Regions from separate parts of the Brevibacillus sp. genome, predicted to be linked through region 1. Evidence: riboswitches for the same ligand, from Rfam matches in the RefSeq annotation. Region 1 holds a riboswitch; each other region holds the start of a gene.
What was found. A riboswitch is a leader RNA that binds a small molecule or an ion and turns the genes downstream of it on or off. The one in region 1 is predicted to bind S-adenosylmethionine.
Positions count from the first base shown of each region.

Region 2: linked by a shared signal. The riboswitch ahead of metH (methionine synthase) and the one ahead of metK (methionine adenosyltransferase) in region 1 are both predicted to bind S-adenosylmethionine.
Region 3: linked by a shared signal. The riboswitch ahead of DEP07_RS04850 (methionine ABC transporter ATP-binding protein) and the one ahead of metK (methionine adenosyltransferase) in region 1 are both predicted to bind S-adenosylmethionine.
Region 4: linked by a shared signal. The riboswitch ahead of DEP07_RS14005 (2,3-diketo-5-methylthiopentyl-1-phosphate enolase) and the one ahead of metK (methionine adenosyltransferase) in region 1 are both predicted to bind S-adenosylmethionine.

Region 1 is NZ_DOTK01000049.1:85,990-93,661, forward strand. Features, by position in the region: gene DEP07_RS15670 (sensor histidine kinase) at 1-1,084, opposite strand, end outside; gene DEP07_RS15675 (polysaccharide deacetylase family protein) at 1,081-2,097, opposite strand; gene metK (methionine adenosyltransferase) at 2,241-3,452, opposite strand; SAM riboswitch class I at 3,585-3,685, opposite strand; gene DEP07_RS15685 (S8 family peptidase) at 3,864-6,434, opposite strand; gene DEP07_RS15690 (SLAP domain-containing protein) at 6,721-7,672, opposite strand, start outside.
Region 2 is NZ_DOTK01000079.1:183,223-190,894, reverse strand. Features, by position in the region: gene DEP07_RS24260 (sigma-70 family RNA polymerase sigma factor) at 1-520, shown strand, start outside; gene DEP07_RS24255 (YcdB/YcdC domain-containing protein) at 511-2,679, shown strand; gene DEP07_RS24250 (YjcZ family sporulation protein) at 2,749-2,856, opposite strand; SAM riboswitch class I at 3,066-3,166, shown strand; gene metH (methionine synthase) at 3,283-6,732, shown strand; gene DEP07_RS24240 (bifunctional homocysteine S-methyltransferase/methylenetetrahydrofolate reductase) at 6,767-7,672, shown strand, end outside.
Region 3 is NZ_DOTK01000022.1:17,158-24,829, forward strand. Features, by position in the region: gene rnjA (ribonuclease J1) at 1-76, shown strand, start outside; gene DEP07_RS04815 (BrxA/BrxB family bacilliredoxin) at 165-593, shown strand; gene DEP07_RS04820 (aldo/keto reductase) at 665-1,537, shown strand; gene DEP07_RS04825 (SDR family oxidoreductase) at 1,651-2,352, shown strand; gene DEP07_RS04830 (MFS transporter) at 2,453-3,130, opposite strand; gene DEP07_RS04835 (MFS transporter) at 3,275-3,868, opposite strand; gene DEP07_RS04840 (LCP family protein) at 4,058-5,071, shown strand; gene DEP07_RS04845 (Ger(x)C family spore germination C-terminal domain-containing protein) at 5,355-5,654, shown strand; SAM riboswitch class I at 5,760-5,879, shown strand; gene DEP07_RS04850 (methionine ABC transporter ATP-binding protein) at 5,990-7,003, shown strand; gene DEP07_RS04855 (methionine ABC transporter permease) at 7,004-7,669, shown strand.
Region 4 is NZ_DOTK01000045.1:142,576-150,247, reverse strand. Features, by position in the region: gene DEP07_RS14035 (spore germination protein) at 1-102, shown strand, start outside; gene DEP07_RS14030 (GerAB/ArcD/ProY family transporter) at 99-1,199, shown strand; gene DEP07_RS14025 (Ger(x)C family spore germination protein) at 1,196-2,311, shown strand; gene DEP07_RS14020 (1,2-dihydroxy-3-keto-5-methylthiopentene dioxygenase) at 2,384-2,896, opposite strand; gene DEP07_RS14015 (methylthioribulose 1-phosphate dehydratase) at 2,915-3,568, opposite strand; gene DEP07_RS14010 (2-hydroxy-3-keto-5-methylthiopentenyl-1-phosphate phosphatase) at 3,572-4,240, opposite strand; gene DEP07_RS14005 (2,3-diketo-5-methylthiopentyl-1-phosphate enolase) at 4,237-5,451, opposite strand; SAM riboswitch class I at 5,620-5,721, opposite strand; gene DEP07_RS14000 (sigma-70 family RNA polymerase sigma factor) at 5,922-6,398, shown strand; gene DEP07_RS13995 (anti-sigma factor) at 6,395-7,612, shown strand.

The DNA.
Region 1 (7,672 bases):
GGTCCACATTGCCTTCCAGCAGCTGCACACGCTCGCGCATTCCCAACAGTCCAAAGGAATTTCCGTTTGCCATGCGCTTCTCCAGATCGAATCCAACGCCATCGTCTTTGACGACGAGACTCAGCGACTCCTGAAGAAACTCAAGCTTCACTTGTACCGAAGAAGCTCCTGCATGCTTCTCCACGTTGTTCAGGCACTCCTGAACAAGCCGGAAGATTGCAGCCTTGACGGAACTGCGCAGCGGTGGCTCCACACCAAATACTACCAGATCAATCGAAGCCCGGATACGTTCTTCGCACGTCTGAATGTATTTTTGCAAAGTGGGAACCAAGCCGAGGTCGTCCAAAGCCATCGGACGAAGGTCAAAAATGATCCGTCTTACATCAGCCAAACTTAACCGAACCATTTCTTTCAGCTCGTGAAGCTCCATTTGCGCTTCCAGAATACGTTCGTTTTTCAACATGCGCTCGACGATTTCGGAGCGCAAGACGACGTTTGCCATCGATTGAGCCGGACCGTCGTGAATCTCGCACGCGACACGTTTGCGCTCTTCTTCCTGCGCCTGAATGATCTTCAACCCCATCAGTTGATGCGGCTTGGCCGATTCCAGCGCTTCCCCGATCTTGCTCAGGTCGCCAGTCAGGTAGCCAAGCACCACACCCATCTGGGATACAAGCTTCTCGGCGCGTACAATCGTTTCCTCCAATGTACGCAATTGCCGCTCCAGATCATTGCGCCGGCGCTTCAAGTTGTTTTCCCGCTCGCGATAGATGGAAAGCTCCACCTGGATGCGGCTTGCCTCTTCATAGGCGATACGGATGTCATCCTCCGTGTACATGTGAAAGTTGCGGCTGACCTGCACAAGCCTGTTGCGCGACTTTCGATAGGCCAATTCCAACGCATCGACCTTTTGGATTACTTTGGAAATTTCTTGCCTCAGCTCATGCAAATCAAACTTTAGCGAGTTGCCTTGTTGTCTTGCATCTTCGGCTATATCAAAAATTTGCGTTTTACTTGTTTCTACTGTTTCAATGGTTCTCTTGATCACCCCATCCAGCACGCTGATGTCGATCGCTTTGTTCATGATTGCTCTCCTTCGAACTCTTTTTTCGCTTTCGTGAACAGCTGTTGGAGTTTGACCTCATCTACGTCTCGCAGACCCACATCATTGCGTGGGATGGCAAAAGGATCTACCCCTCGTTTGGCGAAACCGGGCGTAGAAGTAAACACATACTCATACCCTGCTTGTCGGGCTGTTTCCAAAACGATCGGATTCGTGTAGCCAAAAGGCAGTGAAATCGCCTTAATGTCCTTGCTCATCCAACCGTGCAAACCTGCGCGAGACATACTGAAATCAACATAGAGCCGATCCCTGTATTCTTTTTCATTTTCTAATCGCTTTACATCCTGCAAGTAGACGGGAGCAGTCTCTGGTCCCATCTCTCCCCATTCATTCCGCGCTTCCTCTTCATGCAGGCTGTAGGTATGGGAACCAATATCAGCCAAGCCAGAGTGAAGCATTTCCATGACTTGTTGACGCGTGAGTGGCGTCGTCATGTTCTCCCGTTTTCGTTCGGCTACATCTCGCAAGCGTCCTGCAATCACGAAGTTCACTGACGGGTAGCCGTATGTACGCAATATCGGAAAAGCCTTCGTATAATAACTTTCGTAGCCATCATCAAACGTAATCAGGACAGCATTTTCTGTCGGCAAGCTCCCGGTATCGACAAAGCGCAAAAACTCATCCAGCGTAATGGGATGCAGGTCATTTTCGTGCAAAAATGCCATATGTTCTGCGAATTGTTCGGGCGCAATCACGTAACGTTGGCCTGCAGCATCTGTCACATGATGATACGTCAGGACGACGACTTGATTGTTATACCACTTTTGCGGCTTTACCGTTGCTTTTTCGTTTCGCGTGACGTTTGGCTCAGCGTTTTCCGTCTCGCTTATGCTTATAGACGTATCGACTTGGGGAAAAGGTTGCACTTTTTGCGCATTCTTTTTTGACTGGTACAAATCACCAAGCCCCAATATCGTCACAACCAACAGTAAACAACTGATAAACACTGTCAGGAAGAGCCTTTTGTTCGGCAAAGAAACCCCTCCTTCACTTCCTCACTAGGAGATTCGACACAGTCCTACATTTTCCCTTTGATCAGGATTCACCAATAATTGGAAATTTCTTCCCATAACAAAAAGAGCCCAGTAGCTTTTACCAGGCTCTTTCTTTGCCGTGCTTATTTTGCCAGTTGAGCAGCCTCTTGCTTCAGAACTTCTGCTTTGTCTGTTTGCTCCCAAGGAACATTCAGGTCATTGCGTCCGAAGTGGCCGTAAGCCGCTGTTTGTTTGTAGATAGGACGACGCAGGTCGAGCTGTTTGATGATACCAGCTGGACGCAGGTCGAAATGTTTGCGAACGAGTTTCACGAGATCTTCTTCGGAAACAGTTCCTGTACCAAAAGTATCAACTGCGATGGATACTGGTTGTGCTACACCAATCGCATACGCTACTTGTACTTCGCACTTGTCAGCCAAGCCAGCTGCCACGATGTTTTTCGCAACATAGCGAGCAGCATAAGCACCGGAGCGGTCTACTTTTGTCGGATCTTTACCGGAGAACGCGCCGCCGCCGTGACGAGCGTATCCGCCGTAAGTGTCTACGATGATTTTGCGGCCAGTCAATCCAGCATCCCCTTGTGGTCCGCCGATAACGAAACGGCCAGTTGGGTTGATGAAGTATTTGGTTTCAGCATCCAGAAGTTCAGCTGGAACTACTGGTTTGATTACATGCTCAACCAGGTCTTGTTTGATTTGCTCCAAAGTTGTTTCAGGAGCGTGTTGAGTAGAGATAACGATCGTGTCGATGCGAACAGGCTTGTCTCCATCGTACTCAACTGTTACTTGTGTTTTACCGTCAGGACGCAGGTAAGCGAGTGTGCCGTTTTTGCGAACTTCGGTCAAACGACGAGCCAGTTGGTGGGACATGCTGATCGGCAATGGCATCAACTCAGGTGTTTCGTTGCAAGCAAAGCCGAACATCAGACCTTGGTCACCTGCACCAATCGCTTCGATCTCAGCGTCAGTCATTTTGCCTTCGCGCGCTTCCAGTGCTTGGTCTACACCCAGTGCAATGTCAGCGGATTGCTCGCCGATTGCTGTGATAACACCGCAAGTGTCAGCGTCAAAGCCGAACTTAGCGCGATCATAGCCGATTTCACGAATGGTTTCGCGAACCAGCTTTTGAATGTCTACATAAGTGTTGGTTGTGATCTCACCCGCTACGAGAACCAGACCTGTCGTTACAGAAGTTTCGCACGCTACGCGAGCGTTTGGATCTTTGGACAGGATGGCGTCCAGGATGGAGTCGGAAATTTGGTCACAAATTTTATCCGGATGTCCTTCGGTTACAGACTCAGATGTGAACAGACGACGACCTTTTTGCAAAGCCATGAGAAAATACCTCCTTTGACCTCATACAAATAGTTTGGTAGCCGAGTCAGGATTTTATCGACGTAAACGCAAATAAAAAACCTTTTCCATCTTTCGGAGGAAAAGGTTTGAGCGCTTTTAGCTTCCTTCATCCTCTTATCGGCCAGAACAGATTTCCGTCCTGCTGGTTAGCACCGCTCTAGTCGGTTGCCGGGCTTCATAGGGCCAGTCCCTCCGCCTGCTCTGGATAAGAGTATCCATTACGGATTATAGAATAATTGTTTTTCGGGGTGGTGTCAATAGACTTTTCCCACAACTCCGGTTCGAAGCAGGCCAGCCTGTACAAAACGTTGATGAAATCGCCTGCGGGAAGCGAGCGATGATGACTGTAACGCATGGACAGCGCCTTTTGCACAAGCTGGTCAAGCCTCTTTATACTTGGTACGATTTGGCGATCAATACAACAACCTCGGCCCGCGTAGCGGTTCCCTGAGGCTTGAAGGTCTTGCCATATCCGTTCAGCCACTTTTTTTGCGTCAAAGCCTCGATCGCCGGCGATGCCCAGTAGTTGACCGGAACATCGCGATAAGAGGACACGCTGCGGCTATTCACAGCTACCCCTTTCGCCCTGGCGATCATGGTGGCCATCTCGGCCCGCGTTACCGCCTGATCAGGCTTGAGTTGACTGTTTGGATACCCCTTCAAGACTCCGAGCTGATAAGCTACCCCAAGGGTGTTGTACGCCCAGTGCTTTTTTGGCAAATCGGAAAAGACGTCCTTGCCCGTGTACATACTGGCTACTTTCGAGCCGGTGACACGCATCGTCGAAACGAGCATGGTCGCAAATTGGGCGCGGGTCACTGCCTGATCCGGCTTGAATGTTGCGTCGTCGAAGCCTTTGATGATGCCTTTGTCGCTGAGCTTGGCGATTTGCGCACGCGCCCAGTGGTTAGAAATATCCCGATAGCCGGAAATGAGCGGCTGCGGGCTGAGCGTCAATTTGTAGGAATCGTACTTGAAAGGCACGATGCTGCTCATGCGCACGAAATACTTCCCTTTAGGCAGCCGTATGCCGAAAATTTCACTGCCTTGGTCTGACCGCTCTGCCACTTCGGTTGTCGAAGCAAGCGCCACGTTCATGTTTTTCTCATTGTAAAGGGCGATGTGAAACCCGCTTGCTACCGGGATGAACGGAGCGCGAACTGTGACGTACGATTCCGCATCCAATGTAAATTGAAACCAGTCTGAATCTGTCGACGCCGGAATGGTTCCTGACATGACTCCTCCACTGGCAAGCGGAGCAGCTTTGCTATACGTATTATTCGGCTCGTTCCCATCTTTTTTCAACGGGGTAAAGGCGAGATCGAGGCGATATTCGCCGTTCATTGCATTTTGCTGATACTCGCTGATGCGAATGTAGTATTTTCCTGGCGAGACGTCCTTGCTTGCACGTTCGGAAGGATTATCCCTGTCGCTGTTATCGTATACCGGGTCCCAGACCGTATTTTTTCCCGGCTCTTGCTTTCCGATGGCAAGTACCAAGTCCACCCGCTTGTTATCAGGTGTGACCGTCACGTCCATATGCCCGTACTCGCGGACATAGTAGGAGAACCAATCCTGATCCCCTTCCTCATGGAAATTGCCCGTCACGCTGATCTGGTTGCCCACCAGCGGCCTTGCCGTAGCCATCGTATTGTTCGGTTCATTCCGATCCGGGTTGATGGTGAATTTGCTCGTCAGCACATAAGTAAACGCATTAACTCCACCGTTTCTCACCAGCTTGATGTTCATTCGCCCAGCTTTTGCAGGAACCGTTATCGTATCCCCGTTCCCGATATAGTAAGTGACCGGCTGACGATTTGCCGGATAAAAAGTCGCTGACATGGCTGAAGATACGCCTGAGTTTACGGATGCGGTGAGACTTACTTTTCCATCGTAAGGAACGTCCATCTTGAACCAGTCAACCGTATCGTTTGGCCCCAGATTGCCACGGACTTGCGCTTCGATCGGAAACGCCTTGGCTCTCTCCAAAACGTTGTTCGGCTCCAAAAAGTCGCTGGACAGCGCACTGCGCACTGCCTTGTTTACGTCCAGAAGACCGTAGCCCGCTTGCCGATCCCAGCCGCCTTCGCCAATATCTGTCGCCGTCTGATAAAGCATCTGCCTGACGTCGAGAGCAGACAGCTTGGGATGACGAGCCAGAATGAGAGCAGCCGCGCCTGCTACCTGAGGCGCCGCTACAGATGTTCCGGAAACTGAACCGTATTTGCCGCCGAGCTTGGTTGTATACACATTAAGCCCCGGTGCCACCAGATTCATCTCCGGCCCTGTATTCGACTGGTAAAGGACCTGGTTTCTTCCGTTTATCGCCCCCACCGCAATTACGGTCGGGTACGCTGCCGGATACGCGACACGGCTTGCCTCATTTCCGCTCGCCGCCACCAGAACCGCTCCGTTTCGTTCCGCGCGGTCGACCGCATTTTTCATAGCCCGGGAGTAAGCCATGCTGCTAAAAGACATCAAAATGACCTTTGCCCCCCGATCGAGGGCGGCGTTGATTCCTTTGGCGATCATGTCAACATCCGTAGTAGATGCGTTTTTGTTCAAGACTTTGACGGGCAAAATTTTGGCGTTCCAGACCACCCCGGCTACGCCGATCCCGTTGTTCCCTTTTGCCCCGAGGACCCCGATGACTTCTGTTCCATGCCCATTGTCATCCTGCGCACTTTTCCCCGGATTGACCAGGTTAACACCAGGGAGCAAATTCCCCTTCAAATCAGGGTGATTGTAATCGGCCCCTGTATCGAGTACAGCAATCGTGATCGCCTGATTGCTGTTCACCACTGACCATGCCTTGTCCGCTTTGATTTGACTCAGGTGCGTCTGGTTGCTCAGGTAGCTGTCATTGGAGGCAGGAGCAGCAGCGAGTGCCTGCCTGGCTTCCAAAGGAGCGACGGTGAGCAGCAGCGCCAGTGCGACGGTCACTTGAATTGATTTTTTCATAAAAAACAGTCCTTCCCTCTCTCCCTGCAAATCATGCAGCAAGAAAACCTCTGTCGAAGCCGTTTCCGTCATAAGGCCGCGTTTTAGCGGAAGGTTTTCTTAACGTATGAATACCCGCAAACTTTTGCAATCAATCCCAATACGTTCAAAAAGGTATTCGAGTATGATATTCCTCGTCCTAGCATAGCGGATAAAAAGGGCGAATTGCAACCCTAATTCCCCAATATTTGGAACGTTTTGGCAGTAGAAAAACCCTTTTCACCAGTGGCAAAAAGGGTTTCGTTCATTACTGCAGCAGACCTTTATTGTCTTCGGTTTCAGGCGCTACGTATGTTTCCTGTTTTTTTCTTTGGCGCGCTTGCGGAATGAAAGCAGTCAACTCTGTCACGTCTACTCCTGCTTTTTTAATCGAAGAGGACGGGATGTCAAATGCCCAGACACGCTGGCTGTTCGCTTCCACCTTCATGTTTTGCAAGGTGTAGTTGACGCGGGCAACCGCTTCGCCATCCTTGTCGTGCACCAGGATCGGCACCTCGGTAAACTCCAGGCGCTTCTCCAAACCGTTGCGGAATACAACAACGACTTTCAGACCGTTATCCTCGTTCGGCTTGATTGCGAGAACTTGCAAGTCCACCTGCCCAGCTTCTACCGGAGCTTCTGCCGCTGCTTTTTGCAAATACTGCTCTTGCTCACTGGCACTCAGCCCCATGTTCAGCTCGTGGCTTCCTTCGAGTCGCTGTTTTTGCGGCTTTTTATACACAATCGTCAGCGGTACTTCTTGCTCCGGAATGCGGTCAAACTCTTCCCAACGGAACATAAACTCCGCCGGACGACTGGACATGGAATCGACTGGTCCGCTTGTCATCAAGTCGAACGTCTTTTTCGCCACCTCTTCGCCTTCTGCTGTTACGAGAGAGAGCGGCAGTTTTTGCAACAGTACGTTGCGGTCTGTCGCATTGCGAATGTAGGCAAGCACCAAATAGCCTTCTACGGTCGCCTGTGTGAAGAACGGAATGACACCGACCTCATCACGTACTACAGGCGGCAACTCATCGTGCACATATTGCAGCAATTCCTGCTCGGCCTCGTCCAGCTGCGCGTCCCACGGACCGTTCATCGACAGGAACAGCTCTTTTGACTCCACGCGGTTTGCAGACTGCTGCGGATTTTCAATACCGGATACGCCCAAGTAAAATTCATTGTGCAAATACTCATGAATGTCCTCTCGTACCTGCTCC
Region 2 (7,672 bases), on a different contig from region 1:
GGATGCGCTGCTGTCGACTTTGATGAATGACTACGGTGACAAAATCGTCCTGCTCGCCTACATGATCGTCAAAGATCGCGGAATCGCGGAAGACATCACACAGGAAGTGTTCCTGAAAGCCTATCGGTCGCTGGATCAGTTTCGCCATGAGAGCAGTTTGAAAACATGGCTGTACCGGATTGCGATCAATGAATCGCGCAAGTATTTGCGATCGTGGTCGTTCCGGCAAATTTTTTCTACGTTTGTCTCCCCGAAAGAAACCGTGCCGGAACAAGTGGCGGAAGGGAACGTGGAATCGTCCGTTTTCAAGCAACTGGATCAGGTACATATCGCCGAGAAAGTCATGCTGCTGTCGCCTTTGTATCGAAAGGTCATGGTACTTCATTACTATGAAGATTTGTCAATTAAGGAAGTAGCACAAGTGCTGGATATTTCCGAGGATGCGGTACGGACGCAGCTGCATCGGGCGCGCAAACATTTTCGGGCATTGTGTGAAAAGGAGGGATTGGAATGGAACTAGATCAGGGGCTGCGTGAAGCTGTACGCGAAGCAGGGAAAGCGGCAGCTTCGGGAGTGAAGTTTACCCGGGAAATGGAAGAGAGGATTCGGATGGAAGTCGGGAAGAAAAAGCAGAAAAATCGCAATCGCGTGGTCATGGCGGGATCGCTTGCGGCTTGTCTGGCATTGACCGTGCTAGGGGTGCGAGAGGGCTTTCTGCCGTCCATGTCGCCGCAAAAAAATGGAACGAGCGCAGCGGCGGCGCATCAAACGGACAAAACCGCGGAGCAGGCCGTTTCACCGGAACAAGCGCTGGCTCCGCTGCAAAAGGCAGTCCCTGAGCTTGGCGGCGTCACACTGCGCAAAGGCGAGACGCTGGATGGGGTTGCGCTTGTGACCTTGCTGCAAAAGGACAGGGCAATCGGACAAGTCGCGTATGACACCCGGACGGGGCGGATCGAAAGCTACTTGCTGGACGCGAGCAATGACGGCGAGAAAACAACGATTGCGCCCGCGCAAGCAGAGAAAGTCGCGCAAGCATTTTTGCAGACCGCGCTCGGTGAAGAAGCGAAGGCTTACGCGCATCAGGCGACAGAAGTTTATGCGGATGAGGATTGGCGCAACGGAACGTGGATGAACGTCAGCTATCAGCGGTTGGAAAACGGCAAGCCTGTCCCGTACGATGTCTTGACTGTCCAGGTGGACAAAAAGGAGCGCGTCGCCTTTTTCGGCAGGTTGAACGAGCAGGAACAGAAGCTGTTTGCCAAATTCGCCGCCTCCGTGCCTGAACTGAATCCGTTCCCGGTTGTCTACAACAAACAGCTGACTCGAGATGGTTGGGCGCTGGTTTTGGGCAAAGTGAACGACGAAGGCCAGACAGCGATGGTGAGCGAAATCGGCAACGGGCAAGACATCGATCTGTACCGGATTCAGCGGGACCGCAACGAAGAAGCGCAAAAGCCAAATGAAGCAGAGGCGTTAAAGCAAGCGAAGCAGCTTCTCGGCCGATTGCTTGGAGCTGACAGCGCGAACTATCGCCATGTGGAATCGAATAGCGCGGAAAAATTCATGCGCTATCATAACGGGTTACCTGTCATGGAAGATGTGCTGGATATTGAGCTGGGCAGCTCCGGACGTCTTCTGATGTTCAGCAAACCGACGAGAGCGTATTCCCCGTCTTCATTCCCGGATGCTGCGGAAGCTGTGGCGAAAAGCGCCGCCGAAAACGAGCTGGCCGCAAATATGAAGCTTGTATACGTGCAGCACATGTCCGAAGGGAAGGCGCTGAAACAGCCGACACTGGAATACAGGGCAGCGGTTTCCTTTTTCCAACAAGGAAGGCCGGTTTTCCTTGATTGGTACATTGATGCGCATAGCGGCAAGATCAACTACGGTACGGGAAACAACGGCTTTGCCTACGATCAACTGCAGCGGGAGCAGCCGCAGGCAGATGCGTTCGAGACACACGAACAGCCTGTCATCGTGCGTACGAAGGAAGAGGCGAAGGCGCTTTTGCAAACGGAATTTGGCGTCAATATCGAAGGCATGTCCTATCGGGAATCCGTAGATGATCATCAAAAGAACAAATCATTTAACTGGGCAGATAGCAAAGACCGCTGGCATGAAGTGACGATCGACGCGAAGACGAGCCAGGTAGTTGGGTTGCGCGTTCCCCGCACAAATACGCAAGTGACCGTGAAGCGCGAACAGGCCGAGCAGGCAGCCGTGTTCTTTTTGGCCAAATACGCCGATCCGGGCGTAAAAGAAGTGCAGCTTGCACAAGTGATGGAACCTGGCGCAGCCAATCCGGTTTCGTCAGGCAACTGGGTATTCCGCTATGTCATGAGCAAGGATGGGATTCCGGTGTTGGACAAGGGGCCAGATGCCGCTTACGAGGTGTCGGTAGACCCTTCGACCGGGAAGGTAAACAGCTTCCGGAATTGGCGAGAGACTCACAAGTTGACAGAGCTTCCTTCGTCAGCCGAGGTCGTTTCCAAACAAAAGGCTGCCGAGTCGTTTTTGCGCGTCATGCCACTCAGGCTTGTTTACCTGTTAAAAGATCAGGAAAACGATTGGCTGGATCGGCCGAGACTCGCGTACATTCCGTGGAGCGAGGAAGAGCTGGCAAGCAGTTTCATTACCATCGATGCCAAAAGCGGCGAGGCTGTAATCGAGCCGTAAGGACAAGAAAAAGAGGCTATCCCGCAAGCCAGCTGGAAGGCGGGGGGATAGCCTCTTCTTGTCATTTACCTAGCAGTCGTCACACGAACACCCAACAATGACCAGCAGGATAAACAGTACGAGCACCAGTGCGAAGCAGTCTCCAAAGATGCCATTTCCGCAGTAAGATGTACTCACGTTTGTTCCCCCTCCTTTCCGTTATGCTACAGTCTATACACGATCGCACAGATTGGCGTGGGCGGATGCCCGGTAAGCACAAAAATGGGCGCAGTCGGGAAGAAAAGCAGTAAATAATAGACAAATTCTCAATTGACGTAGACAGGACGCGGTGTTAAGATACTGTCAAACATGAAACCTGAAAGTCAAAAATGAATACCATGGTACAACTCTTATCAAGAGAGGCAGAGGGACTGGCCTGATGAAGCCTCGGCAACCGGTTAAAATCCGGTGCCAATTCCAGCAAAGCTACGGCTTTGAAAGATGAGAGGATGGTTCAGGCGCAATTGTATCCGCGGACAAATCCTCTTCTTTCAAAGAAGAGGATTTTTTTGTGCAAAAAAACTGCCGAGAATAAACGCCGCAAGGGAGAAAAGGAGTACGTCAATGAAACCCACTTTTCGCGAACAGCTTTCCCGGAAAATTCTGATTCTGGACGGTGCGATGGGCACGATGCTGCAACAGGCGAACTTGACCGCCGATGATTTTGGCGGCGAAGCCTACGATGGTTGCAACGAGCTTTTGAACTTGACGCGACCAGACGTCATTCGATCCATCCACGAAAAATATTTGGAGGCGGGAGCGGACATCGTCGAGACGAATACATTCGGAGCCACCTCCGTCGTGTTGGCCGAGTACGATGTCGCCGACAAGGATTTGGAGTTAAACATCGCTGCGGCCCGCCTGGCGAAGGAAGCCGTAGATGCCTATAGCACAACCGAGTGGCCGCGATACGTGGCAGGGGCAATGGGACCGACGACGAAAACGCTCGCTTTGACAGGCGGCGTCACCTTCGAGGAGCTGGTGGAGTCCTACTATCGTCAGGCAAAAGGACTGATCATTGGCGGAGCCGACGTGCTGCTGCTGGAAACATCGCAGGATACGCTGAACGTCAAGGCGGGGGGAATCGGCATCCGCAAAGCGTTCGCAGAGCTGGATGTGGAGTTGCCCGTCATGCTGTCCGGGACGATTGAACCGATGGGCACGACTCTTGCCGGTCAAAACATCGAGGCGTTTTATATCTCGCTTGAGCATTTGAAGCCCGTGTCCGTTGGGCTGAACTGTGCGACTGGCCCCGAGTTCATGCGCGACCATCTGCGCACGCTGTCCGGACTGGCTCAATGCGGAGTGAGCTGTTACCCCAATGCGGGCTTGCCGGATGAAAACGGACATTACCATGAGACGCCGCAAGGGCTTGCGACAAAAATGCGCGCTTTTGCAGAACAAGGCTGGCTGAACGTGGCGGGCGGCTGCTGCGGAACGACGCCCGATCATATCAGGGCGATGGCAGAAGCATTGAAAGACTGCAAGCCACGTCAGGCTGTCGATCAGGCTGTCAGCGCGGTATCCGGCATCGAAGTCGTGTACGTGGAAGATGACAGTCGCCCGCTGTTGGTAGGGGAGCGCACAAACGTCATCGGTTCGAAAAAATTCCGCGACTTGATCGCCGCAGGCCAATACGAGGAAGCGTCAGATATCGCCCGGGCACAAGTAAAACGCGGCGCTCACGTCATCGATATTTGTTTGGCTGACCCGGATCGGGATGAATACGCCGATATGGAAAAATTCCTGCAATTCGTCGTGAAAAAGGTCAAGGCTCCGCTGATGATCGACTCGACGGATGCAAAAGTAATGGAGCTGGGCCTGCGCTATTCCCAGGGAAAAGCGATTCTCAACTCGATCAACCTGGAAGACGGCCTGGAGCGCTTTGAAGAAGTAGCGCCGCTGATCAAAAAGTTCGGAGCGGCTGTAGTCGTCGGAACGATCGAGGAAGCGGGCATGGCTGTCACGCGCGAGAAGAAGCTGGAAGTGGCGAAGCGCTCGTACGATATTTTGGTCAACCAGTACGGAATTGCCCCGCAAGACATCATTTTCGACCCGCTGGTGTTCCCGGTCGGTACAGGGGATGAGCAGTACATCGGTTCTGCCAAGGAGACGGTTGAGGGGATTCGCCTCATTAAAGAAGCGATGCCGCTGTGCAAAACGATTCTCGGGGTCAGCAACGTGTCTTTCGGGCTGCCAGCAGCGGGCCGCGAAGTGCTCAACGCCGTGTTTTTGTACCACACGACGGTTGCCGGACTCGATTTTGCCATCGTCAATACAGAAAAGCTGGAGCGCTACGCGTCGATTCCCGAGGATGAGCGCAAGCTGGCGGAAGCGCTGCTGTTCGAGACAAACGACGAAACACTGGCTGCATTCACCGAATTTTACCGCCAGAAGAAAAAAGAAGTGCGGGTGGAAGCTTCCACGCTGACTTTGGAAGAGCGCCTCGCCCGATATGTCGTCGAAGGCTCCAAGGATGGCTTGACTGACGATTTGAAGCTGGCTCTGGAAAAGTATGCGCCGCTTGAAATTATTAACGGCCCGTTGATGTCAGGAATGGAAGAGGTCGGCCGCCTGTTTAACGGAAACCAGCTGATCGTAGCGGAAGTGCTGCAAAGCGCGGAAGTCATGAAAGCGTCCGTCTCGTTTTTGGAGCCGTTTATGGAAAAGAGCGATGCGGCGGCCAAAGGCAAGATTTTGCTGGCGACAGTCAAAGGCGACGTGCACGACATCGGCAAAAATCTGGTGGAAATCATTTTGGCAAACAACGGCTACAACGTGGTGAACCTGGGGATCAAGGTGCCGCCTGAGCAACTGATTGCCGCTTGCCGGGAAGAGAAGCCGGATGCGATCGGTTTGTCCGGTCTTTTGGTCAAATCCGCCCAGCAAATGGTCATTACCGCGCAAGACTTGAAAGCAGCGGGAATCGATGTGCCGATGATGGTCGGAGGTGCGGCTTTGACGCGCAAATTCACTTCCAACCGGATCGCGCCGGAATACCACGGAATCGTGTTGTACGCCAAGGATGCGATGGACGGACTCGACCTCGTCAACCGTTTGCAAAACCCGAACGAGCGGGAGCGTCTGGTCGCTGAGCAGCAAGAACTCGCTGAAGCGGCGGCAACGGCGCAACCCGTGGTGGTACAAGAGAAAAAAGCTCCGCTGCCTGCCCGTTCGGCGATTAGCAGAACCGTTCCGATTCAGTTGCCGCCAGACTGCGAGCGACACGTGCTGCGCCAGTACCCGATCAGCCATTTGCAACCGTACCTGAATTTGCGCATGCTGCTCGGCAAGCATCTCGGTGTGCGTGGAAACGTGGAAAAATTGCTGGAAGCGGGCGACGAAAAGGCGTTGGAACTGTACGGGATAGTCGAGGAGCTGTTGAATGAAGCGAAGCAGCAGGGAACGATCAAGGCGCACGGTGCCTATCAGTTTTTCCCGGCGCAAGCGGACGGCAACGATATTATCGTCTACGATCCAAACGACCACAGCAAAGTGCTGGAACGATTCTCGTTCCCGCGTCAGCCGGAAGAGCCGCATCTGTGCCTGTCCGATTTCTTGCGTCCGGTCGAGAGCAAGGAGATGGATTACGTCGGATTTTTGACGGTGACAGCAGGCGGCGGCATTCGCGAGCGCTCGACTGAACTGAAGGAACGCGGCGACTACTTGCGCTCGCACGTTTTGCAAGCATTGGCTCTGGAGCTGGCGGAAGCTTTTGCGGAGCGGATTCACCACGTAATGCGCGATGTATGGGGGATTCCTGATCCGGCGGAAATGACCATGCTGGAGCGCTTCGGTGCCCGCTATCGAGGCATTCGCGTGTCGTTCGGCTATCCGGCTTGCCCGAACTTGGAAGACCAGGCGCAACTGTTCCGCCTGCTGCGGCCGGAAGACATCGGCATCCAGTTGACAGAAGGCTTCATGATGGAGCCGGAAGCTTCTGTATCCGCGATGGTATTTGCCCACCCGGAAGCGCGTTACTTTAACGCAGGTCCGTCGGTGTTTGAAGTATAGATCGTCTAATGAAAATGGGAGAGAAGGGATTGAGTTGACGACGAGCAAGCAAGACTTACGGGAGTATTTGCAGGAGCACCTGCTGGTCGGAGACGGAGCCATGGCGACCCAGCTGCATGCGCTGGGCGCCCCGGTTGGCGTCAGCTTTGAAGAGTTGTGTTTGTCCAATCCGCGAGTGGTGCACGAAGTTCATGCGTCGTACTATCAGGCAGGAGCGCGCCTTTTGGAGACAAATACATTTTCCGCGAACCGGGATGCGCTCAGCCGCTACGGTTTGGAGCACAAAGTGGCGCGGATCAACCGCCTTGCCGTGGCGATTGCCCGCGAAGCCGCCAAGGACGATGCGTACGTGGCAGGCAGCATCGGCTCGATTTTGGCTGGACGGGTGAAGAAAAAGGTACTGGATGAGTATCGGGACCAGTACGAGGAACAGGCGATCGCGCTGTTGCACGCAGGCGTAGACGCGCTGATTTTGGAAACGTTCCTCGATCTGGAGGAACTGCTGCTCGCCATCGAGGTCATTCGTCCGCTGACAGATGTGCCCGTCATTGCGCAACTGGCGACATTGGAAGTCGGACGCACGCGCGACGGCTACTCGCTGACGGATGCTTTTCCGCAACTGAAACAGGCAGGAGCAGACGTCATCGGTCTGAACTGCCGCTTGGGTCCGGCTGAAATTTTGCGCTCTTTTGAAAGCACGATCTTCCCGGATGATTCGCTTCTGTCAGCGTTCCCCAATGCGGGACGGCTGGGAATGACGGACGGGGAGTACGCCTTCAAGTCGTCTCCCGACTATTTTGCCGAAAGCGCCCTGCGCCTGCGCGACCAGGGAGTGCGCCTGATCGGCGGCTGCTGCGGAACGACCCCTGCACACGTGAAGGCGATAGCAGATGCGCTCGCAGGGCAAAAGCCGCAAGCACGCGTGAATCCAACGATTGCG
Region 3 (7,672 bases), on a different contig from region 1:
TGAAGTAATCAAGCCGTTTATTTATGAAAAGACCGGACGCAATCCGATGATCCTCACCATTTTGATGGAAGTGTAGAACGAAAGCACTTCTGCGTTCTCGCGAGGGCTCGATCAGGTTATAATAATACGTAAATGGAAACGTGATACAAAGGAGAGGTTGCCCCATGATGTCTTATGAAGCGTATATGAGCCAAGTGATTCAACCGATGCGCGATGAATTGACCCGCAACGGATTTCAAGAGCTGCGCACGGCAGAGGAAGTTGAACAAACATTGCCGAATGCAAAAGGTTTGACTCTCGTAGTCGTTAACTCCGTATGCGGCTGCGCAGCAGGACTCGCTCGTCCGGCAGTGGTTCATTCCTTGGGCCATTCCACCAAGCCAGACAACATCTATACTGTATTCGCAGGTCAGGATAAAGAAGCTACGGCAAAAGCCCGCGAGTATTTTGAAGGCTATGCGCCGTCGTCTCCGTCTTTTGCGATCATGAAGGACGGCAAAATCATGACGATGATCGAGCGCCATCAGATCGAGAACAACGATCTGCAAACCATCTCCAACCTGCTGACCACAGCTTACGAGACATACAAATAAACAACAATGACCATGACAAGGCGCTCGGAATCGGGCGTCTTGTTTTACATCCGAAAGGAGCAACCACCAGCATGCAGACCCGATCATTTGGACGAGATCCCCATCAAGTTTCCTTGCTCGGATTCGGTGCGCAGCGGATCGTGGACGAGCACGATTGCAGCGAAGAGCAGGCAATCGCGATTATTCGCCGCGCAGTAGAAGCGGGCGTCAACTACTTCGATACAGCTCCGAGCTACAGCGACGGGCAGTCGGAGACCCGGGTGGGCTTGGGGTTAAAAGGCTTGCGCGACCGCGTGTGGATCGCGACCAAGACGGGAGGACGCACCCGCGATTTGGCTTTGAAAGATTTGGAGGGCAGCTTGAAGCGGCTCCAGACGGACTACGTCGACGAGTGGCGCATGCACAACATCATGCAGCCGCACGATCTGGAAGCGATTTTTGCCAAAGGCGGCGCTCTGGAAGCTCTGCTGGAAGCCAAAGAGCAGGGACTGATCCGCAAAATCAGCATTAGCGGACATACCGACCCGCGCTTGCTGGCAGAAGCGATTCGCCGTTTTCCTTTTGACAGTGCGCTCGTGGCTTTGTCTGCTCTGGATCATTTCATCTACAGCTTTGTCCATGATTTCGTGCCGCAAGCAGTCGAAAAAGGCGTGGCCGTCATCGGGATGAAGGTGATGGGGCTGGGCAAGCTGGCTCCGTGGACGGAGCAGGCGCTGCGCTATACATGGAGTTTGCCTGTCGCAACAGCGATCTTGGGCGTGAGCAAAATGGACGAGCTGGAGGCGGATTTGGCCGCAGCAGAAGCTTTTGTGCCGATGACCGATATCGAACGCGTGGAGCTTTTCCAACAAATCATGCCACTCGTGCGGCCGGATGTCCTGCGCTGGAAAGCCCGCGAATGGATGTCTGGCGAATGGTATCAGCTGCCCGAATTGCCATTTTGATTGAGCCGTAAAGAGAAGGAACCTCTTCTGGATTTGATTTGCTGGAAGGGGATTCCTTTTCGCCTTTTACTATACTATTATATATAATAAGTTTATAAAAGGCGGTGATTGTTGTGTCTGCAAGCAAGCTGGTGGTCATTACAGGGGCGACCCGGGGATTGGGCAGGGCGATGGTGGAGCGGTTTCATGAAGCGGGCTGGGTCGTCGCGGGATGCGGCCGCTCGATGGCAGAAGTGTGGAACTTGAATCGCGAGTTTGGAAAAAGGCATCATTTTTCGACGATCGACGTTTCCGACGGGAAGCGGGTGGAAAGCTGGGCAGAGGAAGTGTGCAGCAAGCTTGGCGTACCGGATCTTCTCCTCAACAACGCCTCCCTGATCAATCGCAATAGCCTGCTGATGGAGCTGTCGCCAGAAGAATTTACGACAGTCATGAATGTCAATGTAAACGGCGTGTTTTACGTCTGTCGCGCTTTTTTGCCGAAAATGGTACCCAATCCGGAGGGCAGAGTGATTGTAAACATCAGCTCGTACTGGGGGCGAGTCGGGGAAGCGTATGTAGCACCGTATTGCGCATCCAAATTCGCAGTCGAAGGGCTGACTCAATCGCTGGCGCAAGAATTGCCGAAGGGGATGGCGGCAGTCGCGCTTGACCCGGGAGGAAGCGTCGGTACGTCCATGCTGCAAGCGTGTTCGCCGCAAGACATGGCGGCAGCCCCATCCGCACAAGAGTGGAGCCGTGTAGCTGTGCCGTACATCATGAGCCTTTCTGCGAAGGACAACGGCAAATCGTTGACATGCCCGCCAGTGAGGTAGCCGGGTTTACGAAGAAAGCGACAATCGAGAACGGTCTGGATAGCAAACAAGCCGCCTTTTTCCAAGCTGGAAGCAGGCGGCTTGTTTATGTGTAAACGAATCAACTGGCTTTTGTCGCCGAGACTCGTTTTTCGCGCTGGACATACGCATGGAGCAAACAGAGGAAGACGGAAGCAAGCGAAACGAGGGAGGCCAAAAGCAACGTGGGCTGCACGCCACCGTGGTCGTACATATAGCCCATCGCCAGCGGGCCGAGCAAGCGCCCCACAGCGGTAATCGCCCCGACGACTCCCAGGTAAAAGGGAGCGTTTTCCCCCGTCTTTTCCGTAATGAAAGTCGGGATGGTCGGAGAGATCAGCATTTCGCCAAAAGTGGTAATGATCATGCCGGCGATAAAAGCAAAGTAGCTGCCGTGATACATGAGCATGAAGCCGAACCCGAGAGCGTATGCCACCGCGCTTGCCACCAGCTGCGCGGACAAGTTTTGCTGCAGGATGTGCTTGATCCAGGACGTGATGGGCTGACCCGCAAAAATGATGATGCCGTTGATCGTCCACAGCCAACTGAAGGCCGACAGCGGCATGCCCTGCGCCGTAATGTAAGGGGCGACACCCGTGTTCCAGACCATGTTGGAAAAGAAAATACAGGCAGCTCCCAGTGCCATGAACAAGTAAAGCTGGTAGCGCAGAAGCAGGGCAAACGTATTTTTCGCCTCGCCTTGCCGCCGGTTTTCTTTTGCCTGGTCGCCAACCAGTTCTTGGTGCGAGATATTTTTCATAAGGCTCTTTTCGCAAATTTTGTTGCTATTGCTGTTGTGGAAACGTGTGCTCTATAATGAAAATCAGGAAGTCTATAGGATTTCCATTTACCGTGAATGCACGCTTCGCTTGGTACTATAAATATCAAGCAACTCACGGCTTTTCTAAAAGCAACAATTTCTTAGAAAAGAGCGTTTCATAAAAAGGAAGAAGAACAGCGCAAACAACAGCGTGCTCGTACTGTTGAACAAAAAGGTCAACTGAAAGGAAAAGGTAGCGATGACCCCGGCAAGCGAAGTGCCGATCGCCATGCCGAGATTGTTGCCTACGTAGACGATGTTAAACAGCTCTCGGCGCTGCTCCTTCCAGCGAAAGCCAATAAATGCCTGGATCGCCGGAAAAGAAAGGTTGAAAGTAAAGCCCAAACAGGTCATGAGCACGAGATAGACGGGCCAGCTGCTGATGAACGGAATGGACAGCTGAATCAATCCTTGAAAAAGCAGCGCTCCCACGATGAGACGCTTGGCGCCCAAGCGGTGAAACAGGGAGCCGCCGACGAATTGCCCGGCAATGCCCGCCAAAGACTGGACCATCAAAACAAAGCCGGCTTCGGTCATGGAGCGTTGGAGAATCGTATGTACGTACAAAGTAGTCAACGGCCACATGAAAGCGCTGCCAGCAGAATTGATAAAGCTTGCAACGAGAAAAAACAGGGCTTCCTGCGGGTAACGCTGAAAAAACGCGGATGGAGAAAGCACGACAAGTCACCCCTTGGAAACGAGTATGAAGGTAGTATAAAGAATATTGCAAATTTTGTAAATGTTAAAGTATAAAAAGTTAAGCTACCCAAATAAAGGCTGCTCCACATTGTAAAGATTCGAGTATACTAAACAAGTGGTGAGATGAGTTCAAGTAGATACAGAGAATAAAAGGTGGAGTAGTTCTTTATGCGAATATGGAAACGAGTGTTGCTCCTGATGCTTGTCGTGATTGCCACGACAGCGGGTTATTACGGATACTCCTTTTATGAGTTTGCTCAAAATATCCAGGCTCCTAATGTTGTTACACCTGCCCCGCCGGATGGCGGAGCCGCAACGAAAGCGGCGGAGATACCCGAGTGGGATGGTCAAGAGCGTGTGAACATCTTGCTGATGGGTGTGGATCGCAGGGGAATGAAAAATAACGGGCTTCCCCGTTCCGACTCCATGATGCTGGTCAGTATCGACCCGGCATCCAAGCGTTACGATCTGTTCTCCATTTTGCGGGATACGTATGTGGACATTCCCGGAAATGGCAGCTCGCGTATCAACTCGGCGATTGTAGACGGCGGGCCTGAGCTGGCGATGAAGACGGTCAGCCAGTTTACCGGACTTCCTGTGGATCGCTACGTCATTACCGATTTCGAAGGCTTCAAGGCGCTGATCGACGCGGTGGGCGGCGTCGAGATCGACGTAGAGAAAAACATGTATTACCATGACCCGACAGATAAAGGCGTCTACGATATCAATCTGAAAAAAGGTGTGCAGCAGTTGGATGGCAACAAGGCGTTGCAGTACGTCCGTTTCCGCCATGACGCCACATCCGACTATACGCGCACCGAGCGTCAGCGCAAATTGCTCGCCGCTGTAGCGAGCCAGATGAAGAGCGGCACATCCCTGATCCAGTTGCCGTCCATCCTCAAACAAGTGGCGCCGTACATCCAGACGAACATCAGCTCCATGGACATGCTGAAGCTGTCCGCGCTCGGCTTGAAGCTCGATACGATGCAACCGGGCAACTATCAGCTGCCGCCGATGGGAATGTTCCGGGAATCGCACAAGGCAGGAGCCGTGCTCATTCCCGACGTAGACCAGATTCAGTCGTTCATTCAGGAAAAGCTTGAGCCGCCGACTGAAACGATGCAACAAGAGGACAACAAAACAGACGACAGTACAGACAGCAAAGACAGCACGCGAATGTAGCGTGCTGTTTTTTTGCATATTTGGGCACACTATCCATGATTTTCTACAGTACAGGCACATTGGGGTGAATGAGATGGACCAGGAGTTCCTGCATAGATGGTGTTCGCATGGCGGATGCCAAAGTCGTGTACAGCGAGCTTATTCCGAAGCTGAGGGAAATCGATCAGGATAGACTGAATATCGATCATGTCGAAAGGCACTTGGGACTGGGGAAACGAGCAAGGGCATGCGGGACAAGGCGAATTTGCAATCAGACAAAAAACTTTTAGGCGGGCAAATACGGGTGGCATTGTACAATGAGCACTTTGCGAAAAAAGGCATTGGCAGCATCTCCTCCCGTTACAGCAAAATGATGAAAACGATGGAGGGCGCATTGGAAAAGGAAATCGAGAAAGAACTGCAAAAAGTCGTCAAAAAATTGCAGCAACTGGACGTCGATCCGGCGGGATTTGGCATCGTCTACCGTGCCCAGCAGAGGGGATTGAAAGAGATGACGAACCGCGACTGGAGAAAAATTTTCCGGCAGGCGTCTTTTCGTTTTCATGTTCAGGCAACCATTATCCGCAACGGAGTGATGGATTAAAAAAGTTTTTCCTGGGATTGCTATTGACGGGATATTTTCAAAAAGGATATAATCCGGTTTGTATCATGAAAATATGAAAAACGAACATAATATACGTGGAAATCTTTCTTATCAAGAGAGGCGGAGGGACAGGCCCGATGAAGCCCGGCAACCGGTTCATTTTTTCGAAAATGAGCGTCGCGGTGCCAATTCCTACAAGATTGGTTGGATCTTGATAGATGAGAAGGGTGGATGCGAACGTATACATGCGTTGCAGCCCCTTTTTCGTTTATGAAAAAAGGGGCTTTCTGTTTTTCACAAGGCATGTAGACAGATTTTGCTGGGAGGTGGATGCGTTGATTCAATTGCAACAACTGCATAAAAGCTATCAAGTACAAGGCAAGACGATTCCGGCATTGCTCGGGATTGACCTTTCCATAGATAAAGGGGAAATTTACGGGATCATCGGGCATTCCGGTGCGGGGAAAAGTACCCTGATTCGTTGCATCAACCTGTTGGAGCGCCCTACGTCAGGACAAGTCGTTGTCGACGGAGTGGATTTGACCAAGCTCGATGACAGCAAGCTTCAGGAAAAGCGCCGCCAGATCGGGATGATTTTCCAACACTTTAACCTGTTGTCTTCCGCGACCGTAGGCGAGAATGTCGCTTTCCCGCTCAAGCTCGCCAATCGCTCGAAGGCTGAAATCCAGAAAAAAGTGGACGAGCTGCTCAAACTGGTCGGGCTGGAAGCGCATCGGGACAAGTACCCGTCGCAATTGTCCGGCGGTCAGAAGCAGCGCGTAGGCATCGCCCGAGCGCTGGCCAATGATCCGAAAGTGTTGCTGTGTGACGAAGCGACTTCCGCCCTCGATCCGCAGACGACGAACTCGATTCTCGCGCTCTTGCTCGATATCAACCGCAAACTGGGATTGACCATCGTGCTGATCACGCACGAAATGCACGTGATCCGTTCCATCTGCGACCGCGTAGGCGTCATCGATGGCGGAAAAATTGTCGAGTCGGGTGAGGTTCTGGACGTGTTTCTCAAGCCGCAGCATCCGACGACACAGGAATTTGTCGAGCAGGTGGCCGATTCCAGCGAGCTGCGGGAAGCAGTCGCGCACGAAAAGGCGGCAGGAAACCGCACGATTGCCCGCGTCACATTCCTGGGGGAAATGACGTACCAGCCGATCTTGTTCCAGACGATGCAAGAAACAGGCACGGTGTTCAGCATCTTGCAAGGAACGATTTCCCGCATGAAGGATACGCCGTACGGCCAACTGGTCGTCGAGCTGGAAGGCGATGTCCGTCAAAACGAAAAAACCATCGAGACGTTGCGTCAGCGTGGCTTGGAAGTAGAGGTGATATAGATGGACTGGACTTTGGAAAATGTGGATTGGTCGGAGATCGCCGAGGGAACAATAGATACGCTGACGATGCTTGGCTTCTCGACACTGTTTACCATCCTGATTGGTTTGCCGCTGGGGATTATTTTGTTCCTGACTTCTCGCGGACAGCTTTTGCAAAACCAGGTGTTTTATGCGATTGCCTCATTCGTTGTCAATATACTGCGTTCTGTACCGTTTATCATTTTGATGATCTTGCTGATTCCTGTGACAAAAGTAATTGTGGGTACTTCACTCGGGGTACTCGGAGCGATTCCGCCGCTCGTCATCGGTGCAGCCCCGTTTTTTGCGCGGCTGGTGGAAACCTCGCTGAGAGAGGTGGATCGAGGAGTCATCGAAGCCGCTCAGTCGATGGGAGCCTCCAACTGGCAAATCATCTGGAACGTGCTGCTTCCTGAATCGCGTCCAGGTCTGGTGGCCGGGATTACGATCACGACAGTTGCCCTTGTCTCTTACACCGCGATGTCCGGCGTAATCGGCGGCGGCGGGCTGGGAGATTTGGCAATCCGCTACGGCTACCAACGCTTCCAGACAGATGTCATGATTGTTACAGTGATTATTTTGCTCGTGTTGGTCCAGATCTTGCAGTCGCTGGGGGATCGCCTGGTTATGCGATTCAGCCGCAAGTAAGGT
Region 4 (7,672 bases), on a different contig from region 1:
CTGCGCTTGCCGTTGTGGAGCATGAAAAATCGTCCGGCCAGCGCCCGCGTCGTCCAGTCCAAGCGTCAGGGGGATAACCGTCCTCGGGGGGATGGCGAATGAAAAAATACGCATTTAACGAGCTGACTGTCCTCCAGTACGTATTTTTTATTCATGGAACACAAGTGGGGATCGGAGTCTTGTCCATGCCGCGAGAGTTGGCCGAGGAAGCGGGAACGGACGGATGGATTTCCATTCTCATTGGCTGGGTATGCGCTACTGTGGCAAGCCTCCTCATTGTGAACATCATGAAGCGCTATCCGGGCAAAACGATCGTCGATTTGATTCCCGTCTTTTTTGGCAAATGGCTGGGAATGGTCGTTTCCGCGCTTGTCGCCTGTTATTGCGCCCTTGCCGCCATGACGGTAATCGCCAACGGGATCGGGATTGTGAACGTGTGGATTTTGTCCCAGACGCCAGGATACGTTTTGGCGATATTGACGGTGATCCCTACCTATATGGTTGTGCAGGGCGGGCTGCGGGTGCTGGGACGGTATGCCGAGTTGATTTTTTACTTGACGCTGTGGATGCCGATCGTTGTCTTTTCCATCTTGCCGTATTCCAATTGGCTTCACTTGCTGCCTGTGCTAAAAGACGGGTGGATGCCGGTTTTCTCCGCAACCAAATCGACGATTTTGTCCTTTCTCGGGTTTGAGCTGGCGTTTTTTCTGTACCCGTTTTTGCAGCGAAAACAGTATGCCTCGCTGGGAATTGTGGTGGCAAACACATTGTCCATGCTGATTTTTATGCATATTACTGTGTTCAGCTTTTCCTTTTTTAGTCCGGATGAAATCACGCAATATACGTGGCCGACACTCAATTTGTGGAAAGTAATCGAGTATCGCTTTCTGGAGCGAATCGACATCATTTTTCTTGCGTTCTACTTGTTCTTTTTGTCGACGACCACGCTGCCGTACATGTATTTTACGGTGTTCACGACGAGCCAAATGGTCGGGTCAGCCGATCATCGCAAGCACTTGTTCATTCTGATGATCCTGATCGTCGTGGGAGCCTGGCTGTATACGCCCACGTTCATCGATCTGAAAAAGTGGAGCGAGGTGTGGAGCATGACTGGAATGGTTGGCGGATACATCATCCCCGTGATCTGGTGGCTGGCGATCCAGTTGTTTCGGCGCGGAAAAGGGGGACAAAAGGGATGAGCAAAGCCGGAAAGCTGCTGTTGATCTCGGCGCTGTTTTTCTTTTTGTCGGGCTGCATGGATCGAATCGATTTGGAAGATGCGACGATTACGCTGATGGCCGGAGTTGACGTGAATGAGAAGGATGAGCTGCTGTTTTATTTGTCCAGTCCGGTTTTCAGCCGAGAAGCGAAGAAAAAAAGCGAAGAATTTGGCGTAAAAGCGGAGTCTTTCCGACAGGCGCGGGCACGATTGGACGAGATGGTGACGGGGCTTACTCTTTCAGGGAAAATCCAGGCGATCGTGCTGGGAAAGCGACTTTTGGAGCACCCTGACTGGTTCAAGATTCTCGACGTCATTTTCCGCGATGCGCGCTTTACGGTCAACGCCCGGATGGTCTATTTTGACGGCGAGGTAGGTGACTTGTTTCACTTTCAACCGCCAGACAAGCCGAGGCTGTCCCTGCATCTGACCAAGCTGATCGATACCGCTAATCAGCGGAATTTGACCGTGCGGACGAGGGCGCAAGATTTTCATCGGCAAATGTTTGAAAAAGGGATTAATCCAACCATCACGGCTGTGGGCAAAGAAAAAGCGATCAAGATTTTGGGAACAGCGGTGCTGAGCAAGGAGGGCACGTATGTCGAGCTGCTGCAAAGTCAGGAAACGATGCTGCTCCAGTTGTTTCTGCACGGAAAAGAGGGCGAAGTGACCTTTACGGTGCCGATCCCTGCGCCCAATGACAGCAAAAAGATGATCAAGCACAGAGTCAGCCTCATCGCAAAGCAAGCATCCAAAAAAGTGAAGACGACCTTTCGGGACGGCAAGTTTCATTTTGAAGTAAAGATGAAGTTCGGCGGCGGTATTTCGGAGAGATTGTTCCCTTTTGACATGGAAAAGGATTATAAGGACATGGAGCAGATGGTTAATGCGGAGCTGCGCAAAGAATTTGGGAAACTGGTCGTGAAGTGCCAGCAAAATGAAGTCGATCCATTCGGATTCGGGTTGTACGCGCGAGCGCATGCGTATCAGGAGTGGAAAAAGGTGCAAGATAATTGGCCCAAAGCTTTTGCCCAGGCGGAAGTGAAGTTCGTGCCGGAGCTGTCGATCAAGGGCAACGGCGTCATTCGCTAAAATACGTTAAAAGAAACAAGAACACCCTGGTGCAGCATTCGCTCCAGGGTGTTTCGCATTCCGCACTTTGTATTAGTAGATAGCTTCCCAGCCAGCAGGTGTGACAAACAGGCGGATCGCTTTGATTTTGCGGTCATCCATCAGCGTGAAGTAGTGGCGGAAGTTCGGCGGTACCGAAATCAGATCGCCAGGGGAAAGCTCAACGTCGAAGTAACGTCCGTCTTTTCCTTTGATCGCGAAAATGCCGTGCCCGTCTACGCAGAAGCGGCACTCATCATCTGTGTGGTGATGCTCGCCTTTGAATTTTACCAACAGCTCGTCGAGGTTCGGCGTTTTGTCGGAGAGGACGATAATATCGGCAGTCAAGTAGCCGCGGCGTTGGCTGATCGCATCGATTTCCGGCTTGAAGGTGTCGAGAATTTCTTGCTTTTCTTCGTCTGTCGGGCTGTAGTTGTCGCGGTGCTTCGGATCGAGGCGAGCTACATCCCATTTTTCATAAATGATTTCTTGGGTGTCCAGGAAGGAAATGACTTCCTCCGGAGCGGAAATGTACTCGTTGTTGTCGTGGAAACGAATTTGTGCCATGATGCTTGCCTCCCTTGATTAGTTGGATGTAGTGGACACGACAGCTTGGCGCAGTTGCAGCCAGCGGGCGTGGTACTCAAACAGAAATTCAAATGCTTCCAGGTGGCGCTTCGCTTCAAAGTCGTTGCCGCCCCAGGCGTAAATGCCGTGGTTACGGATCAGAACACCCGGAATTTCTGGGGTGATGACTTTTTCGATCGCGGCTGCGAGGGTCGGAATATCGGCAAAGTTCTCAACAATCGGAACAGTGATCCGCGCATTTTCCTCCCAAATCCCAAGGCCCTTGATCAGCTCCTGGCCTTGAATGGTGAAAGCCCGTTGGCCGAAGTACAGCTCGGAGATGAGATTGTTCCAGACCGTATGGACGTGGAAGCAGGCACCTGCTTTGGCAAACTTTTGATAGACGACTGCGTGGATCAACGTTTCGGCGGACGGCTTGAGCGAGGTTGCTTCCACGGGACGGGAGTCTTGATCGACCACCAGATAGTCTTCCGGCGACAGCTTCGTCTTGTCCTTGCCGCTTGCCGTCACGGCAAATTGCAGCGGCTCGTCTTGAATCTTGATGGAGAGATTGCCGCTTGTGCCGGGAAACCAGTCCCGGCGGGCAAATGTCAGCTTGGCGTCATCGAGACGACGAAACGCGTCCAGACGCTGTTCGAGTGTTGCGGTCATGTGTCAGACAACCTCCTGTTTCAGTTGCGTAAGTGTGGCGATCACGTCGTGGAAGGTGGCGAAAGTGCTGTGTGACAACTGTAGCTCCTTGGCTTTTTGCGCGAGGAAGGAGCGGGCGATCACGAAATCGGCAATTTTGGCGCCAGCCAGGTCAGTGATGGAATCACCAATGACGACACGATAGTGAGTGGCGGGATCGTAGCGGCGAATAATGGTTGTCTTGCACATGCCACAGCCGTTTGTGCAATGCTCGTCGCAGGAATGCGGCCACGTAATCGTGATGTTCTCTCCGGAGAAGTCGCTGCCGTTGCAGTAAATCGGGACATGATCCAAATCAAACGGGGCGAGGATCGGCTTTACGAAAAAGTCGATGCCGCCGCTCGTGATCAGCAGCTCGATGCCTTCCTCGCGGCAAAAGCGGACAAAATCGGCAAAGCCGGGGCGAATGGTCGCTTCGTTCACGATGTAGTCCACAATGTTCTGGCGCAGGGAGGAGGGCAAGAGCTGAAACAGCTTGCCGACGCCTTCCTGTACGCTGATTTTTTGCGACAAAATTTGTTCGGTAAGAGCTTCCCACTCAGGGGGAGCGAATTTTTTTACAATCGCGACGATGTTGTCTTTTTCCGTAATGGTTCCGTCAAAATCGCAGAACAGCACGAGCTTTTTGCTCATCGTGCGCCACCCCATTTCTCCAGGGCTGCCGCCAGTTCAGGCGATTGGTTCGCCGCTTCTTCCAGGGTGTGTCCAGCCGTGACTGCTGCGATTGCATCGACGAACGCTTTGGCTCCTGCGGTAGCGCCGCCCGGATGTCCGTGAATGCCGCCGCCAGCATTGACGATTTGGTCCAGACCGAAATCCGCATAAAGCTGCGGGACGAGTCCCGGATGGATGCCGGCTGATGGAACCGGGAACGAGCGGCGCACGCCTTCCAGCGGAGTGGTCAAGTTGGTCGCCAGTTGCAGCGCTTCTGTTTTGTCCAGGGCGACGTTGCCGTATGGCGACGGGAACAGCACCAGGTCTGCTCCGGCAATTCGCATCAGGGTGCCGAGCAAAAGCGGAGTGGCGATCCCGTAATCAGGCGACGGATAGTAAGCGCCAGCGAGAGCGGGGTGGGCCATGATCGGGATGTTGACGTCCGGATCGGCTGCCAGGCGGTGCAAGGCATCGAAGCCAAAAGCGAGGACGTTGAACAGCAGGCAATCTGCGCCAGCTTCCACGGCACGCTTTGCTTTTTCGTTCAGCTCGTTGATCGGGCCAGTCAGGTTGGCCGCGTAGAGGACAGGCTTGCCAGTTTGCGCTTCTGTCTCCTGCGCGATCTCCTTGAAGGCGCGGATACGCTCCAAAAACGGCGCGCGATCGTCTGCGAAGAAGATTTCGTCATCTTTGACCAGATCGACGCCACCGAGCGCCTGTGCCCGGAATTGCGTCTTCAAATCTTCGAACGGAAGACCGAGGCAAGATTTGAAAATGCTCATCAACAGCGGGCGGTTTTGTGCATCCAAACGTCCGCGCAGTCCGTCAATGCCGAACTTTGGTCCGGGAAAAGCTTGTAGAAACGACTCAGGGAAAGTGATGTCCACCAGCTTGATTTTTCCGTCCATGGACAGTTTCCCGAAGATTCCGGTCAAAAGCGAAGGAATGTCGTGCGTAAAATTGCGCGTCGGGTAACTGACGGTGATCAGTCCGCGCGTCTCGCCGTTTTCCAATGTCTCAAGCGGCGTAGCGCTCACGGCTTCCCCGAGATAAGGGGCCAGCTCAGCTTGCTTCGCTGCGGGCAAATCCGTCCAGGAGCCGACCGTCATGCCAACGGCGATGGCGGCTGCTTTTTTGTGTAAGTCTTTGGCTTGCGTCAAATAAGTGACGAGGATGCGTTGATCACTCATGCTAGTCCTCCTTGGGCAGCTTGAAAAGTTTCGTGAAGCTTTCGGGCATGTAAAAAAGCCTCCCCAGAGCGGGGAGGCGGTTGTCGACTATAAAAACGTCTCGTCTCCTCTCATCTCTCGGGTCAGTAGTCGGGAAAGAAGACGCAACAATGCCGCTTCTCGTACCGACTCTTATCCGTTGGAATTAGCACCGTTTCGCTATTCAAGAAAAAAATAGCGCCGGTTGCCGGGCATCATAGGGCCAGTCCCTCAGCCAGCTCGCGATAAGAGTTATGTGGTTCACAGGCCAGTCAGCCGTGTGTGCTACACCCATGATATGACTTCTGTTGTCCGTAGTCAATCTTTGTTTTTTGCCGGAATGTGCTCTCTGTAGAGAGGGAAAAAGCGGCCGGAAGTGAAACTTTTTTCGCTAGAGGGCGTGGTACGTAAAGAAGGGATGTGGAGGCATTGGGAAAGTAGGCTTGGAGTATGTGTACCAGATGCACGTAAACGACATATACCGCTACCTTTTCCGGCTGACACGCGATACCAGGCATGCGGAGGACTTGACGCAGGAGGTTTTTTTCCGGGCGTATGCCTCTCTGGAAGACTACCGCGGCGAAAAGGTCAGGCCATGGCTGTTCAAGGTCGCTTACCACGCTTTTATCGATTGGCACCGCAAGCAAAAGCGCCGCCCGGTCGACTACATGGAAAAGATGCCGGAACGACCGGACGCATCCGCGAACGACCCGGCGGAACTGTTGGTCGCTCAGGAATTGTGGAAAGAGGCATATGCGCATCTGGAGCAATTGCCGCCCAAGCAACGACAGGTCATTTTGCTGTCAGCCATGCAATTTTCCTACGCGGAAATGGCAGAGGTGTTGGAGATCGAACTGGCGGACGTCAAACGCTCGCTGTTTCGCGGTCGGCAAAAGATGCGGAAGCTGTGGAAGGAGGAAGGGCCATGACGCACCAAAACGGTCATGATCGCGAGCAAAAGCTGCTCGCTTATTTGAGAGGGGAACTGACAGGGGAAGAAGCAAAGCGGCTTGGCGAGGAGCTGGCAGCCGATGAGGCATGCGCAGAGCGGCTGGAGCGGCTTTTGCTGGGCGAAGAAGGAGAGCAGCAACCACGGGAACTCGACGCGCTGGACGAGGGCGGGCACAGCCAGCTTTCCGAAGCGAAGCAGAGGGCGATTGTCCGGCGGGGAAAATGGAAAAATCGCTTGCTCAGTTCCGTGTACGCTTTTGCCATCCCGTTTGTAATTGGCGTGGTATTTCTGGGCGTCAACGGATGGGTAGGGTCGTCGATGCACGATGATCTGCACCGGGTAGCGAAGGACATGGTCAATTTTACGCAGCCGGGTGTCAGCGTGGGCAGCAGCGGCGCGCAGGTGGGACTGCTGTACGGCAGCATCCAGATGGAGCTTCGCGAGCGAGTAGGGGCGGACATCAAAAACGCAGGCCGCTTTGAAAGCACCAACGTGTTGTGGAACGTCAACGCCAAGCCGCAATGGACCAACGGAGTGAGGGAGCAAAAGCTGTTTTTCCGCTATCCGCTTCAAAGCGGGCAAAAACCGGACGCAGACGAACTGGCGCATTGGCGCACGCCAGCCTGGACGACTTTGGAGAAGCTCCCCGAAGGAACCGTTGCCCAGTTGGCTGTCTCTTTTGCTGATTTTTTGACGTACGAGCAGTATTATGAGCGAATCTCCCGCTACATCAGCTCCGCCAACCAGGATACGGTCTGGTTGGCAGTGGACACCGGAGTGGAAGCCAGGCACGAAGACCAAAAAGACGGCTACCTGCTCTTGGGGCCGGGAGAAGCATGGGGATTTGCGGAGCACGAGCTGAATTACGGAGCGGCTCCGATTCAGGTCAACGGAGAAGGAAGCCGACGGATGGCAGCCTTTTTGGGGGAAATGGCCTACCTTGTCGAGCAAAAAAGCCTCGCGCGCGACATGGGACAATATTTGGTCTCGCGAAGCGATCCGCAAGTCGAGGAGCGCTATCGCTACTTGCAGGAAAAAGGCGTTCGCCTCTACGGAGCAGTCCTGACCGGACCGACGAAGGAACTGCTCAAACTCAAGGATGAGAAGTCGATTACCGCTGCCTTTGTCGGCCAAATTGACTGGTGGAACTGGGATCGCCCGGCTGCTTCCGGCACTCAGCACGTCTGGTAGGAGAGAAGCGCGGTTTGCGAAAAAAGGGTGTTGACATCGTGGAACGGCAGGTTGTATGAT